DNA from 2 places in the Streptomyces sp. NPDC104106 genome. Region 1 is predicted to be linked to the other one. Evidence: predicted binding sites of a transcription regulator. Region 1 holds the regulator's gene; the other holds the start of a gene.
What was found. Region 1 encodes HrcA, which represses chaperone genes, less so after heat shock. Its sites were predicted from a motif close to TTNGCACTCNGNNNNNCNGAGTGCNAA; they were not measured.

Region 1 (7,384 bases):
CGGGGTGCTGGCCTCCCGCGACAACTACGCCGAGACGCTGACCGACGAGATCCGCCTCGCGCGCAAGGTGCTCGGCGACGACCCCCGCGAGGTCCGCACGGTCTTCGTCGGCGGCGGCACGCCGACGCTGCTGGCCGCCGGCGATCTCGTACGGATGCTGCACGCGATCCGCGACGAGTTCGGGCTGGCGCCGGACGCGGAGGTGACGACGGAGGCGAACCCGGAGTCCGTGGACCCCGCGTACCTGGCCACCCTTCGCGAGGGCGGCTTCAACCGGATCTCCTTCGGCATGCAGAGCGCGCGTCAGCACGTGCTGCGCGTGCTCGACCGCACGCACACCCCGGGCCGCCCCGAGGCCTGCGTCGCGGAGGCGAGGGCGGCCGGCTTCGAGCACGTCAACCTCGACCTGATCTACGGCACCCCGGGCGAGAGCGACGACGACTGGCGGGCGTCGCTGGAGGCGGCGCTGGGGGCCGGCCCGGACCACGTCAGCGCGTACGCGCTCATCGTGGAGGAGGGCACGCAGCTCGCGCGCCGCATCCGCCGGGGCGAGGTCCCGATGACCGACGACGACGTCCACGCCGACCGCTACCTGATCGCGGAGTCGGTCCTGTCGCAGGCGGGCTTCGACTGGTACGAGGTCTCCAACTGGGCCACCTCCGAGGCCGGGCGCTGCCTGCACAACGAGCTGTACTGGCGCGGCGCCGACTGGTGGGGCGCGGGCCCGGGGGCGCACTCGCACGTGGGCGGGGTGCGCTGGTGGAACGTCAAGCACCCGGGGGCGTACGCGGCGGCCCTCGCCTCCGGCCGCTCACCGGGCGCGGGCCGGGAGATCCTCTCCGAGGAGGACCGGCGGGTGGAGCGGATCCTGCTGGAACTGCGGCTGCGCGAGGGGGTGCCGCTGTCCCTGCTGAGGGAGGCGGGCCTGGCGGCGTCCCGGCGCGCGCTGGGGGAGGGGCTGCTCCAGGAAGGGCCGTACGGGGAGGGGCGGGCCGTGCTGACGCTGCGGGGGCGGCTGCTGGCGGACGCGGTGGTGCGGGACCTGGTGGACTGATCACTCGGGCGAGTGAATGGCCCCGGAACGCCGGTTCGGTCTCTAGTGCCCGGGCAGGCGACGTTCGCCCGGTCGCGACGCCCGGCACGCTCCCCCGCTGCGCGGGAGGTGCCCCCACTCGCCGCACCGGCCGAAAGCCCACGTACGCCCAGTACGAGGACTTCCGGCCGGCACGCCGACGGCACGCACCGGACGCCGCTCCGTGACGGGCAAACGTCGCCTGCCGGGGCACTAGCCTGGTTCGTAGGCTGCCGCCAAAAGAACGCGGCGGATGTGGAGGCCACGGAGATGACCGCTGTGGACGAGCGTGGGATTGCCAAGTTCTTCGAGGAGTTCCAGCCTCCCGAGGGCGTCAAGGCCGAGCTTCTCCGGGGGGAAATCGTGATGATGGCGACTCCCGATCTGGTGCACAACCGGATCGTGGCGGACGTGGCGGACCAGATCCCGCGTAAGCGCTGGGAACGGCTTCAGGTGACCGACGTGGACATCATCGATGAGACCAGCGAGCCCATTCCGGACTTGGTGGTGCTGGAACGCGGTACCGCCCCGGAATCAGGCCGTCTGCTGCCGTCCCAGTTGGTCACGATGGTGGTCGAGGTGGTTTCGAAGACCAGCGGGACTACGAAATCAAGCGGTCGATCTATGCCGCCGGCGAGGTGTCGGCGTATCTCATCGTGGACCCGATCATGGCACAGTGCGTCCTGCTGACGATGCCCGTCGGGAAGGGCGAGCACGCCGACTACCAGAGGCAACAGATCACCAAGTTCGGGGCTCCTCTGCCGCTGGAGGATCTGGGACTCGAACTGGACACCACCGAGTTCGGTACCTACAAGAACGTCAAACCCCACCGCTACCCGTGACGAAATCGATCAGCTCCTCCACGCGCCCCAGCAGCTCCGGCTCCAGGTCCTTGTAGGACCCGACCCGCTTCAGGATCGCCTGCCACACCGCGCCCGTGTTCTCCGACGGCCAGCCCAGCGCCCGGCACACGCCCGTCTTCCAGTCCTGTCCGTGCGGCACTTTCGGCCACCCGGGGATGCCCAGTGCGGCCGGCTTCACGGCTTCCCAGATGTCGATGTAGGGGTGGCCGACGACCAGCGCGTGTTCGCTGGTCACCGACTCGGCGATGCGCCACTCCTTCGTGCCCGGGACCAGGTGGTCCACCAGGACGCCCAGCCGCGCGTCCGGACCCGGGGCGAAGTCCGCGACGATCCCCGGCAGGTCGTCCACGCCCTCCAGGTACTCCACGACCACGCCCTCGATCCGCAGGTCGTCGCCCCAGACCTTCTCGACGAGTTCGGCGTCGTGCCGGCCCTCGACGTAGATACGGCCGGCGCGGGCCACGCGCGCGCGGGCGCCGGGGACGGCGACCGAGCCGGAGGCGGTACGGGCGGGCCGGACCGGGGCACCCGACGACGGCCGTACGAGGGTGACCACGCGTCCCTCCAGCAGGAAGCCGCGCGGCTCCAGCGGGAAGACCCGGTGCTTGCCGAACCGGTCCTCCAACGTCACCGTGCCCGCCTCGCAGCGGATCACCGCGCCGCAGAAACCGGTGCCGGGCTCCTCCACCACCAGGCCCGGCTCCGCCGGTACCTCCGGCACGGGCTTCGGCTTCTTCCACGGCGGGGTCAGGTCGGCGGAGTACGTACGAGGGGGCGGGCCCGAAGGGCCCTCGCTGGAGGGGCGGTGGCGGGGGACGGGTGGGCGCATTCGAGTGACGATAGGAGAAGTCGTGGAGCGGCGCTCACGACACGCCGAAACGCGCCGCCAGCCGATCGCGCTGCCGGCGGACGAACCCCGCGTCCACCACCGCTCCGTGACCCGGTACGTACAGCGCGTCCTCGCCGCCCAGCGCCAGCAGCCGGTCCAGGGCCGCGGGCCACTGCGACGGGACGGCGTCCGGGCCCGCCTGGGGCTCGCCGGACTCCTCGACCAGGTCGCCGCAGAAGACCACCTCGCGCTCGCCGGGGACCAGGACCGCCAGATCGTGCGCGCTGTGGCCGGGGCCGACGTTGGCCAGCAGCACCTGGCGGCCGGCGCCCAGCTCCAGGGTCCACTCCCCGCTGACGTGGTGGCCGGGCGGGACCAGCGCGTCCGCCGCCTCGTCCGCCTCGGCCACCGGCAGCCCGTTCCTGATCGCGTCCAGGCGCAGCTCCTCGCGCTCGTGGACGAACACCGCGTCCACGCCCACCGCCGCGTACACCTGCGCCCCGGCGAACGCCGGTGCCCCGAGGACATGGTCGAAATGGGGATGGGTGAGCGCGAGATGGGTCACACGGCCGCCGGCCAGTTCCTCGGCCCGCGCCCGCAGCCGCGCGCCTTCGGCCAGACTCGACCCCGCGTCCACCATGAGCGCCGTACCCTCGCCGAGGACCAGGCCCGCCGTGCAGTCCCAGCCCGGCAGCCGGCACCGCCCGACCCCGGCGGCCAGCCGCTGCCACCCCAGCTCTTCCCAAGTCACCGTCATACCGCGACGCTAGCCCTACGAGCCGGGACGAGGGCACCGACCTTGCCCCGGGTGTACCCGGCAGCCGTACACTGGGCGCGGGAAGGCTGGCACTCGCATGGGAAGAGTGCCAGGCGGCCGACCCGACGGCCGAGCGGTTGAGGGACGACGTGCTGGAGGTGCGCGCGCATGCTGAGTGAACGCAGGCTCCAGGTGCTGCGCGCCATCGTCCAGGACTATGTCGGCACCGAGGAGCCGGTCGGCTCCAAGGCCCTGACCGAGCGGCACAGCCTCGGGGTCTCCCCGGCGACCGTCCGCAACGACATGGCCGCCCTGGAGGACGAGGGGTACATCGCCCAGCCGCACACCAGCGCCGGGCGGATCCCCACCGACAAGGGCTACCGGCTGTTCGTCGACAAGCTCGCGGGCGTCAAGCCGATGACCGCGCCCGAGCGGCGGGCCATCCAGAACTTCCTGGAGGGCGCCGTCGACCTCGACGACGTCGTGGCCCGCACCGTGCGGCTGCTCGCGCAGCTCACGCGGCAGGTCGCCGTCGTGCAGTACCCGTCCCTGACCCGGTCCACCGTCCGGCACGTCGAGCTGCTCTCGCTCGCCCCCGCGCGCGTGATGCTCGTGCTGATCACGGACACCGGCCGGGTCGAGCAGCGGATGGTCGACTGCCCGGCGCCGTTCGGCGAGGCCTCGCTGGCGGATCTGCGGGCCCGGCTCAACAGCAGGGTCGCGGGCCGCCGGTTCACGGACGTGCCGATGCTGGTCGAGGACCTCCCGGACGCCTTCGATCCGGAGGACCGCGGTACGGTCTCCACGGTGCTCTCCACTCTCCTGGAGACACTCGTGGAAGAGAACGAGGAGCGGCTGATGATCGGCGGCACCGCCAATCTCACCCGCTTCGGACATGACTTTCCCCTCACGATCCGGCCGGTGCTGGAGGCGCTGGAGGAGCAGGTCGTGCTCCTCAAACTCCTCGGCGAGGCCAAGGATCCGGGTGTGACCGTGCGCATCGGCCACGAGAACGCCCACGAGGGACTCAACTCCACCTCCGTGGTGTCGGTCGGTTACGGTTCGGGCGGCGAGGCGGTTGCCAAGCTCGGCGTGGTCGGACCGACCCGCATGGACTATCCGGGAACGATGGGAGCGGTACGCGCAGTGGCACGGTACGTCGGACAGATCCTGGCGGAGTCGTAAGTGGCCACGGACTACTACGCCGTTCTCGGCGTGCGCCGCGACGCGTCGCAGGATGAGATCAAGAAGGCGTTCCGTCGGCTCGCGCGCGAGCTGCACCCGGACGTCAACCCGGATCCGAAGACCCAGGAGCGGTTCAAGGAGATCAACGCCGCTTACGAGGTGCTGTCGGACCCGCAGAAGAAGCAGGTCTACGACCTCGGCGGCGACCCGCTCTCGCAGTCCGGCGGCGCCGGCGCGGGCGGCTTCGGGGCCGGCGGCTTCGGCAACTTCTCCGACATCATGGACGCGTTCTTCGGTACGGCGTCGCAGCGCGGCCCGCGCTCGCGCACCCGGCGCGGCCAGGACGCGATGATCCGGATCGAGATCGAGCTGGACGAGGCGGCCTTCGGGACGACCAAGGACATCCAGGTCGACACGGCGGTCGTCTGCAACACCTGCAACGGTGAGGGCGCGGCGCCGGGCACGACCGCCCAGACGTGTGACATGTGCCGGGGCCGCGGTGAGGTCTCGCAGGTCACCCGGTCCTTCCTGGGCCAGGTCATGACCTCGCGCCCCTGCCCCCAGTGCCAGGGCTTCGGCACCGTCGTGCCGACCCCGTGCCCGGAGTGCGCGGGCGACGGCCGGGTCCGTTCCCGCCGCACCCTCACCGTCAAGATCCCGGCCGGTGTCGACAACGGCACCCGGATCCAGCTCGCCGGTGAGGGCGAGGTCGGCCCCGGCGGCGGTCCCGCCGGCGACCTGTACGTCGAGATCCACGAGCTGCCGCACGCGACCTTCCAGCGGCGCGGCGACGACCTGCACTGCACGGTGACGATCCCGATGACGGCGGCGGCCCTCGGCACCAAGGTGCCGCTGGAGACCCTCGACGGCATGGAGGAGGTCGACATCCGGCCCGGCACCCAGTCCGGCCAGTCGATCCCGCTGCACAACCGGGGCGTCACCCATCTGCGCGGCGGCGGCCGGGGCGACCTGGTCGTCCACGTCGAGGTCCAGACCCCGACCAAGCTGGACCCCGAGCAGGAACGCCTGCTCCGCGAGCTGGCCAAACTGCGCGGCGAGGAACGCCCCCAGGGACAGTTCCAGCCGGGTCAGCAGGGGCTGTTCAGCCGGTTGAAGGACGCGTTCAACGGTCGCTGACGCGAGCTGTCGGGGGGCCGGGGGTCCGGGGGTTGTCCCCCGGGCAGGCACGGTCAGCCGGGTCAGCAGGGGCTGTTCAGCCGGTTGAAGGACGCGTTCAACGGTCGCTGAGCAGGCGGTGATCAGGGCTTGGCGGAGGGGCGTACGGGGTGCTCAGGCGGCCCGTATGCCCCTGTCCTATGCCGTCGGACGCCCCGATTCGGACTTGTTCGAAGGACGTGACACCATGCGGGCATGTCCTCCGCGCTGACCGATCTCTTGCCTCACCCGATCGTGCAGGCCCCCATGGCGGGCGGTGTCTCCGTGCCGCAGCTCGTCGCCGCCGTCTCCGAGGCCGGTGGTCTCGGATTCCTCGCCGCCGGTTACAAGACCGCCGACGGGATGTACCAGGAGATCAAGCAGTTGCGCGGGCTCACGAGCCGCCCTTTCGGCGTGAACGTGTTCATGCCGCAGTCGGACCACGCCGAGTCAGGTGCCGTCGAGGTCTACGCGCATCAGCTGGCCGGCGAGGCCGCCTGGTACGAGACCGAGCTGGGCGATCCGGACAGCGGCCGGGACGACGGCTACGACGCCAAGCTCGCCGTACTCCTCGACAACCCGGTACCGGCGGTCTCCTTCCACTTCGGGGTGCCCGGCCGGGACGTGCTCGACCGGCTGCGCCGGGCCGGCACCGTCACCCTGGTCACGGCCACCACCGTCGAGGAGGCCCGCGCCGTGGAGCGGGCCGGGGCGGACGCGGTGGTCGCGCAGGGCGTGGAGGCCGGCGGTCACCAGGGCACGCACCGCGACCTGCCCGAGAACGGCGGCTCCGGGATCGGGCTGCTGTCCCTGGTCGCGCAGATCAGGGAGGCCGTGAGCCTGCCGATCGTCGCCGCCGGCGGCATCATGCGCGGCAGCCAGATCGCCGCCGTCCTCGCGGCCGGCGCGAGCGCGGCCCAGCTCGGCACCGCCTTCCTCGCCACCCCCGAGTCCGGCGCCCACGCCCTGCACAAGCAGGCGCTGACCAACCCCCTGTTCGCGCGCACCGAGTTGACCCGCGCCTTCTCCGGCAGACCGGCGCGCGGGCTGGTCAACCGCTTCCTGCGCGAGCACGGCCCGTACGCCCCCGCCGCCTACCCGGAGATCCACCACCTCACCTCGCCGCTGCGCAAGGCCGCCGCCAAGGCCGGGGACGCGCAGGGCATGGCGCTGTGGGCGGGCCAGGGCCACCTGCTGGCCCGGGACCTGCCCGCCGGTGAACTGGTGGAGGCGCTGGCGGCCGAACTCGCCGCCGCCCGGACAGCGTTGTCGGACGGGGGTGACGGGCGATGACCGCACCCGTCTTCCTCGTCGAGCACTTCGACGCGGACAGCGGCCGGTACGTCCTGGACGGGCCCGAGGGCCGGCACGCGGTCTCGGTCAAGCGGCTGCGGCCCGGCGAGGAGGTCGTCCTCACCGACGGCGCCGGGCGGTACGCGGTGTGCGAGGTGATCGGCAGCGAGGGCAAGGACCGGCTGATCGTGCACATGAGCGGCGTGTCCGAGGAGCCGGCGCCCAGCCCC
Region 2 (7,384 bases), on a different contig from region 1:
TGTCCTCGGCCGGCAGCAGCCCGCCGCCCGCGCGCCGCACGGCCTCGCGGTCGCCGTCGCCGAGCGCGGCGCACACCCACACCGAGCCCGCGTCCGGGCCGATGGCCGACAGTCCCGAGACCAGCCCGCCACCGCCCCTCCTGGCGTGCAGCGAGCCGTCCTCGTCCGCCGTGTACGAAACCGGGCCGCGATTCGACGCGACCAACACCTCGGCACCGTGCGGGGAAACCGTGGAAACCATGGTCCTCAACCTAGCCCGCCCCGGAAACGCTCAAACGTACGGCCACGCCCGAGGGCACGGCCGTATACGAAGACCCGCCGGACTCAGGCCACCCGGCGCTCGGCGTACTCGGCGATCTCCACCATGGGCGGTCGTTCCTCGGTGTCGACCGAGTAGGTGCGCGGCTCGAAGCCGTCCTCGCCGCGTTCGAACTGGGTGAGGGAGGGCCGGATCAGGTGGCCGCGGGCCAGCCGCAGCTGTGCGGTGCGGTAGATCGCCGCGGCCATCCGGCCGAGCGCCTGCCCGTCCTGGTGGCGGTGCTTGCGCACCCCGACGTCCACCTGTGCCAGCGCGTCCAGCCCCACCAGGTGCAGGGCGTCCACCAGCATGCCCAGCTCCACGCCGTACCCGACCGGGAAGGGGAGCTGTTCCAGCAGGCTGCGCCGGGCCGCGTACTCGCCGCCCAGCGGCTGCACGAATCCGGCGAGCTGCGGCCAGTGCATGTTCAGCAGCGGGCGGGCCATCAGCTCGGTGACCCGGCCGCCCTGGCCGGCGGACCCGGCGAGCGGGCGGTCGTACATCGCCTTGACCAGGTCCACGCCCGGCTCGGTGAGCAGCGGGCCGACGATCCCGGAGACGAAGTCGGAGGAGAAGTCGCGCAGGTCGGCGTCGATGAAACAGACGATGTCCCCGGTGGTGACCAGGAGCGAGCGCCACAGCACCTCACCCTTTCCGGGAACGGCGGGGACGCGGGGCAGGATCTCGTCCCGGTGGACGACCCGCGCGCCCGCGGCGGCGGCGACCGCGGAGGTACGGTCGGTGGAGCCGGAGTCGACCACCACGATCTCGTCGACGAGCGGTACCTGCTCCACGAGGTCGTGGCGGATGACCGCGACGATGTCGCCGACCGTCTCCTCCTCGTTGAGCGCGGGCAGCACGACGGAGACCGACTGGCCGGCGCGCTGCTTGGCCGCCAGGATCTTGTGCAGCGGGCGGTCGGTCACGGACCAGGAGCGGGTGGCCAGCCAGCGCTCGACTTCTTCCAGCACAGTCAGCGGCTCCTCACGTGTCTCGCGGTTCGGACGACTATCTCAACTGTCCTGGCCTTCGGTTACAGTCTTGAACAACGCCGATGACCATCGCATGTCGGGGGTCGCGCGCGGACACAACCGCTCATACAACCGCATACCGCTCATCCAGAGGGGCAGAGGGACACGGCCCGATGAAGCCCCGGCAACCCTCCAGTCGGTTCTTGTCACGTTGACGTGGTGAGGCTCCCGGCTAGGGAAGGTGCCAAATCCGTCTCACGGCGAGATGCGCCGTGAGGAAGATGAGGAGAAAGGGCCTCGCCTCCATGGCTGTGCAGACCGTCGCAAGCACCTCCGCCTCCCCCGTCGACCTCGGCCCCGCCGCGGCCCTGAGCTGTCGCGAGTGCGGTCACCGCGTCCCGCTCGGCCCGGTCTTCGCGTGCGAGGAGTGTTTCGGCCCGCTGGAGATCGCCTACGACTTCTCCGGCTACGACGCCGAAGAGCTGCGGGCCCGCATCGAGTCCGGCCCCGCGAACATCTGGCGGTACGCGCCCCTGCTGCCCGTCCCGGCCGACGTCGCCGACAAGCCGAACCTGAACCCCGGCTGGACCAAGCTCGTCAAGGCCGACCACCTCGCCGCCGAACTCGGCGTCACCGGGGGCCTGTTCGTCAAGGACGACTCCGGCAACCCGACGCACTCCTTCAAGGACCGGGTCGTCGCCCAGGCCCTGGAGGCCGCGCGCGCCTTCGGCTTCACCACCCTGTCCTGCTCCTCCACGGGCAACCTGGCCGGTGCCGTCGGCGCCGCCGCCGCCCGCGCCGGCCTGCGCTCCTGCGTGTTCATCCCGCACGACCTGGAGCAGGGCAAGGTCGTCATGGCCGCGATCTACGGCGGCGAACTGGTCGGCATCGAGGGTAACTACGACGACGTCAACCGCTTCTGCTCCGAACTGATCGGCGACCCGGCCGGCGAGGGCTGGGGCTTCGTCAACGTCAACCTGCGGCCGTACTACGCCGAGGGCTCCAAGACGCTGGCGTACGAGATCTGCGAGCAGCTCGGCTGGCGGCTGCCGGACCAGATCGTGGTCCCCATCGCCTCCGGCTCCCAGCTGACGAAGATCGACAAGGGTCTGCAGGAGCTGATCAGGCTCGGCCTGGTCGAGGACAAGCCGTACAAGATCTTCGGCGCGCAGGCCGAGGGCTGCTCGCCGGTGTCGACGGCCTTCAAGGCCGGGCACGACGTGGTCCGCCCGCAGAAGCCGAACACGATCGCCAAGTCCCTCGCCATCGGCAACCCGGCCGACGGCCCGTACGTCCTGGACATCGCCCGGCGCACCGGCGGCGCCGTGGAGGACGTGACGGACGAGGAGGTCGTGGACGCCATCAAGCTGCTGGCCCGCACCGAGGGCATCTTCGCCGAGACGGCGGGTGGCGTGACGGTCGGCGTGACGCGCAAGCTGCTCAAGGCCGGCGTCCTGGACCCGGCGAAGACCACGGTCGTCCTCAACACCGGCGACGGCCTGAAGACCCTCGACGCGGTGGCCGGCACGGGGCTCACCGCCACCATCCGTCCGAACCTGGACTCCTTCCGAGAGGCTGGCCTCGCATGAGCGTGACCGTTCGCATCCCCACCATCCTGCGCACCTACACCGGCGGTCGGGCCGAGGTCGCCGCCGAGGGCGCGACCCTCGCCGAGGTCATCGAGGACCTGGAGAAGAACCACACCGGGATCGCCGCGCGCGTCCTGGACGACCAGGGCAAGCTGCGCCGGTTCGTGAACGTGTACGTCAACGACGACGACGTGCGCTTCGAGCAGGGTCTTCAGACCGCGACCCCCGACGGTGCCGGTGTCTCCATCATTCCGGCGGTCGCCGGCGGCTGAACCCGCGGCGATCCGCGGCGATCATTACCGTCGGTAACCGCGGTTACCGACTGTTCATCGAATGGCCCTCTCCGGGATAGAACCGGAGGGGGCCATTCAGTGTGATTGAGCGCGGTACAGTTGGGGAACGCGTGCCGCACCAGCGGGTCGCGTCTCCCGGATTTCACGCCGCGCACCCGATGAGAAGTGGCCAAAGTGCCCGGCCCATCCGCGGCTTTCGTTCCATTTTGCACGGCCCGACTTGCCCTGAATTCGGCGTAATTCTAGGGAGATTCCGGACCGGGGTCGTCCAGAATTCTCGTCCGATTGACCTGTTGCAGACGGCAGTTGGACAGATACATTCAGCCGCGGTCGACGCGTTCCGGCGCACGCCCCCGACCGATGGGGGGTGAGGTCTGACCCGGGTCCGCGAAGTGTGGATCTGTGCAAGGGCCAGTAATAGGGGAGTTAGGCATGGCTCAGGGCACCGTCAAGTGGTTCAACGCGGAGAAGGGGTACGGCTTCATCGCGGTCGACGGTGGTGCGGACGTCTTCGTCCACTACAGCGCGATTCAGATGGACGGCTACCGCACCCTGGAAGAGGGCCAGCGGGTCGAGTTCGAGATCTCGCAGGGTCAGAAGGGCCCGCAGGCCGACATGGTTCGCGTCACCGCCTGAACGTTTCTTGTCCGAAGGGCCCGCACCTCACCAGGGGTGCGGGCCCTTCGCCGTGCCCGGGGAGCCCCCGGCTCCGCTTGTTCGCGCGCGGCTGACGACGGTCCCCAGGACCCGAGAGGCGCTTGCGCCCGCCCGTCGCCCGACCATCACCCCTCCACGAGCCGGCTTCGCGGGCGCTGTCTTGCACTCGGGCATGCCGAGTGCTAATCATTGCGTTAGCACTCTGAAGGTGAGAGTGACAAAGAGGGACCGGGTCGGTGAGGCCCGGCGGCCAGGTGGGGCAAGGAACCACAGGCCGTCGAGCCGTCCGTCGCGGGCGCGGGCGCGGTCCGAAGGAATCACCCCCAGTCCTGGAGGGACCACTTCACATGGCCAAGATCATCGCGTTCGACGAGGAGGCGCGGCGCGGCCTCGAGCGCGGCATGAACCAGCTCGCGGACGCCGTGAAGGTGACGCTCGGCCCCAAGGGCCGCAACGTCGTCCTCGAGAAGAAGTGGGGCGCCCCCACGATCACCAACGATGGTGTCTCCATCGCCAAGGAGATCGAGCTCGAGGACCCGTACGAGAAGATCGGCGCCGAGCTGGTCAAGGAAGTCGCCAAGAAGACGGACGACGTCGCCGGTGACGGTACGACCACCGCGACCGTGCTCGCCCAGGCCCTGGTCAAGGAAGGCCTGCGCAACGTGGCCGCCGGCGCCAACCCGATGGCCCTCAAGCGCGGTATCGAGAAGGCCGTCGAGGCCGTCTCCGCCGCCCTGCTGGAGCAGGCGAAGGACGTCGAGACCAAGGAGCAGATCGCCTCCACGGCCTCCATCTCCGCCGCCGACACCCAGATCGGCGAGCTGATCGCCGAGGCCATGGACAAGGTCGGCAAGGAAGGCGTCATCACCGTCGAGGAGAGCAACACCTTCGGTCTGGAGCTCGAGCTCACCGAGGGCATGCGCTTCGACAAGGGCTACATCTCCGCCTACTTCGCGACCGACATGGAGCGCATGGAGGCGGTGCTGGAGGACCCGTACATCCTCATCGCCAACTCCAAGATCTCCTCGGTCAAGGACCTGCTCCCGCTGCTGGAGAAGGTCATGCAGTCCGGCAAGCCGCTGGTGATCATCGCGGAGGACGTCGAGGCCGAGGCCCTGTCCACGCTGATCGTCAACAAGATCAAGGGCACCTTCAAGTCCGTCGCCGTCAAGGCCCCGGGCTTCGGTGACCGCCGCAAGGCCATGCTCGGCGACATCGCCATCCTCACGGGCGGCGAGGTCATCTCCGAGGAGGTCGGCCTCAAGCTGGAGAACGCGACCCTGGACCTCCTGGGCCGCGCCCGCAAGGTCGTCATCACCAAGGACGAGACCACCATCGTCGACGGCGCCGGCTCCTCGGAGCAGGTCAACGGCCGCGTGAACCAGATCCGCGTCGAGATCGAGAACAGCGACTCGGACTACGACCGCGAGAAGCTCCAGGAGCGCCTGGCCAAGCTCGCGGGCGGCGTCGCGGTCATCAAGGCCGGTGCCGCCACCGAGGTGGAGCTGAAGGAGCGCAAGCACCGCATCGAGGACGCCGTGCGCAACGCCAAGGCGGCCGTCGAGGAGGGCATCGTCGCCGGTGGTGGCGTGGCCCTGCTGCAGGCCTCGGCCGTCTTCGAGAAGCTGGAGCTGGAAGGCGACGAGGCGACCGGCGCGCAGGCCGTGAAGCTCGCGCTGGAGGCCCCGCTGAAGCAGATCGCCGTCAACGCCGGCCTCGAGGGCGGTGTCGTGGTGGAGAAGGTGCGCAACCTGACCCCGGGCCACGGCCTGAACGCCGCGACCGGCGAGTACGTCGACCTGGTCGCCGAGGGCATCATCGACCCGGCGAAGGTGACCCGTTCCGCGCTGCAGAACGCCGCCTCCATCGCCGCGCTGTTCCTCACCACCGAGGCCGTCATCGCCGACAAGCCGGAGAAGGCCGCCGCGCCGGCCGGCGGCGGCATGCCGGGCGGTGACATGGACTTCTGATCGGCCTCACGGTTGATCGCCTGTCCCGGTACCGAGGGCGGCACTCCCAGCTTCCGGCTGGGGGTGCCGCCCTCGGGCGTGTCCGGGGTCACAGACGGGCGGTGTCCCCGCTGGGGAATGTGGGCCACCCCATAGGGTGTTACTTCAGGTGCTGCAATAATGCGCAATCACATACCGATCGGTTAACCGAGCCGTACCGCACCGAGCCGTATCCCCCACCGAGCCCTTCCCCAGGAGCCCTCACGTGACCGCCACCCCGCCCCCCGCCTCCCGCGCGGCCCAGATCCTCTCCCGTCCGATCACCCTCAACGGCCTGACCGTGCCCAACCGGATCGTGATGGCGCCGATGACCCGGATGTTCTCGCCGGGCGGGGTGCCCGGTGAGGACGTGCGCGGCTACTACGCGCGCCGTGCCGCCGCCGGTGTCGGCCTGATCGTCACCGAGGGCACCTACGTGGGCCACGAGTCTGCGGGCCAGAGCGACCGCGTCCCGCGCTTCCACGGCGAGGAGCAGCTGGCCGGCTGGGCGAAGGTCGCCGAGGACGTGCACGCGGCGGGCGGCACCATCGTCCCGCAGCTGTGGCACATCGGCATGGTCCGCAACGACGGCGACGCGCCGTACCCGGACGCCCCCGCGATGGGCCCCTCCGGCCTGGTGACGGCGGGTGCCGAGCAGACCGGCAAGGCGATGACGCAGGCGGACCTGGACGACGTGATCGCCGCGTTCGCCCGCGCCGCGGCCGACGCCGAGCGCATCGGCTTCGACGGCGTGGAGATCCACGGCGCCCACGGCTACCTCCTCGACCAGTTCCTGTGGGAGGGCACCAACCGCCGCACCGACGCCTACGGCGGCGACCCGGTCGCCCGCGCCAGGTTCTCCGCCGAGATCGTCGCGGCCGTCCGCGAGGCCGTCTCGCCCGAGTTCCCGATCCTCTTCCGCTACTCGCAGTGGAAGCAGCAGGACTACTCCGCCCGCCTCGCCGAGACCCCCGAGGAGCTGGAGGCGATCCTGACCCCGCTCGCGGCGGCCGGTGTCGACGTCTTCCACGCCTCCACGCGCCGCTACTGGCTGCCGGAGTTCGACGGCTCGGACCTCAACCTGGCCGGCTGGACGAAGAAGCTCACCGGCAAGCAGGTCGTCAGCGTGGGCTCGGTCGGTCTCGACGGCGAGTTCATCAAGGCGTTCCAGGGCGAGGGTTCGCAGGTCAAGGGCATCGACGACCTCCTGGACCGGTTGGAGTCCGAGGAGTTCGACATGGTCGCCGTCGGCCGTGCGCTGCTCCAGGACCCGCAGTGGGCGGCCAAGGTGCTCGCCGGCCGCTTCGACGAGCTGAAGCCGTACGACGCGGCGTCGCTGAAGTCCCTCAGCTGACGGCCCGCTTCCGGGCACTTGTGATCGCCGCCGCGCGTTCCCCTGATGAGTGGTCATGCCGAAGTCAGGGGAGCGAGCGATGACGAAGAGCGGGTCCGGCCCTGTGGTGCGCACCGCGTCCGGCGCGGTGCGCGGGCGGTGCGAGCAGGGGCTGTCGGTGTTCCGGGGCATCCCCTTCGCCGCGCCCCCGGTCGGCGAGGACCGCTTCCAGGCCCCGCGCCCGCCCCGCTCCTG

Region 2: groL (chaperonin GroEL) is a predicted target of HrcA. The motif match lies at 3,968-3,994, and genes of this name have one in related genera.

Annotation. Positions count from the first base shown of each region.
Region 1 covers NZ_JBVJMF010000001.1:818,946-826,329, reverse strand. Annotated here, with positions in the region: gene hemW (radical SAM family heme chaperone HemW) at 1-1,054, shown strand, start outside; partial or broken gene ACZ60X_RS03855 (Uma2 family endonuclease) at 1,343-1,914, shown strand; gene ACZ60X_RS03850 (DUF3097 domain-containing protein) at 1,892-2,764, opposite strand; gene ACZ60X_RS03845 (MBL fold metallo-hydrolase) at 2,799-3,521, opposite strand; gene hrcA (heat-inducible transcriptional repressor HrcA) at 3,690-4,706, shown strand; gene dnaJ (molecular chaperone DnaJ) at 4,707-5,843, shown strand; gene ACZ60X_RS03830 (nitronate monooxygenase) at 6,078-7,154, shown strand; gene ACZ60X_RS03825 (16S rRNA (uracil(1498)-N(3))-methyltransferase) at 7,151-7,384, shown strand, end outside.
Region 2 covers NZ_JBVJMF010000013.1:75,951-83,334, forward strand. Annotated here, with positions in the region: gene ACZ60X_RS27740 (alpha,alpha-trehalose-phosphate synthase (UDP-forming)) at 1-208, opposite strand, end outside; gene ACZ60X_RS27745 (glucosyl-3-phosphoglycerate synthase) at 325-1,269, opposite strand; SAM riboswitch class I at 1,410-1,557, shown strand; gene thrC (threonine synthase) at 1,575-2,858, shown strand; gene ACZ60X_RS27755 (MoaD/ThiS family protein) at 2,855-3,130, shown strand; gene ACZ60X_RS27760 (cold-shock protein) at 3,584-3,787, shown strand; gene groL (chaperonin GroEL) at 4,156-5,778, shown strand; gene ACZ60X_RS27770 (NADH:flavin oxidoreductase) at 6,023-7,150, shown strand; gene ACZ60X_RS27775 (carboxylesterase/lipase family protein) at 7,230-7,384, shown strand, end outside.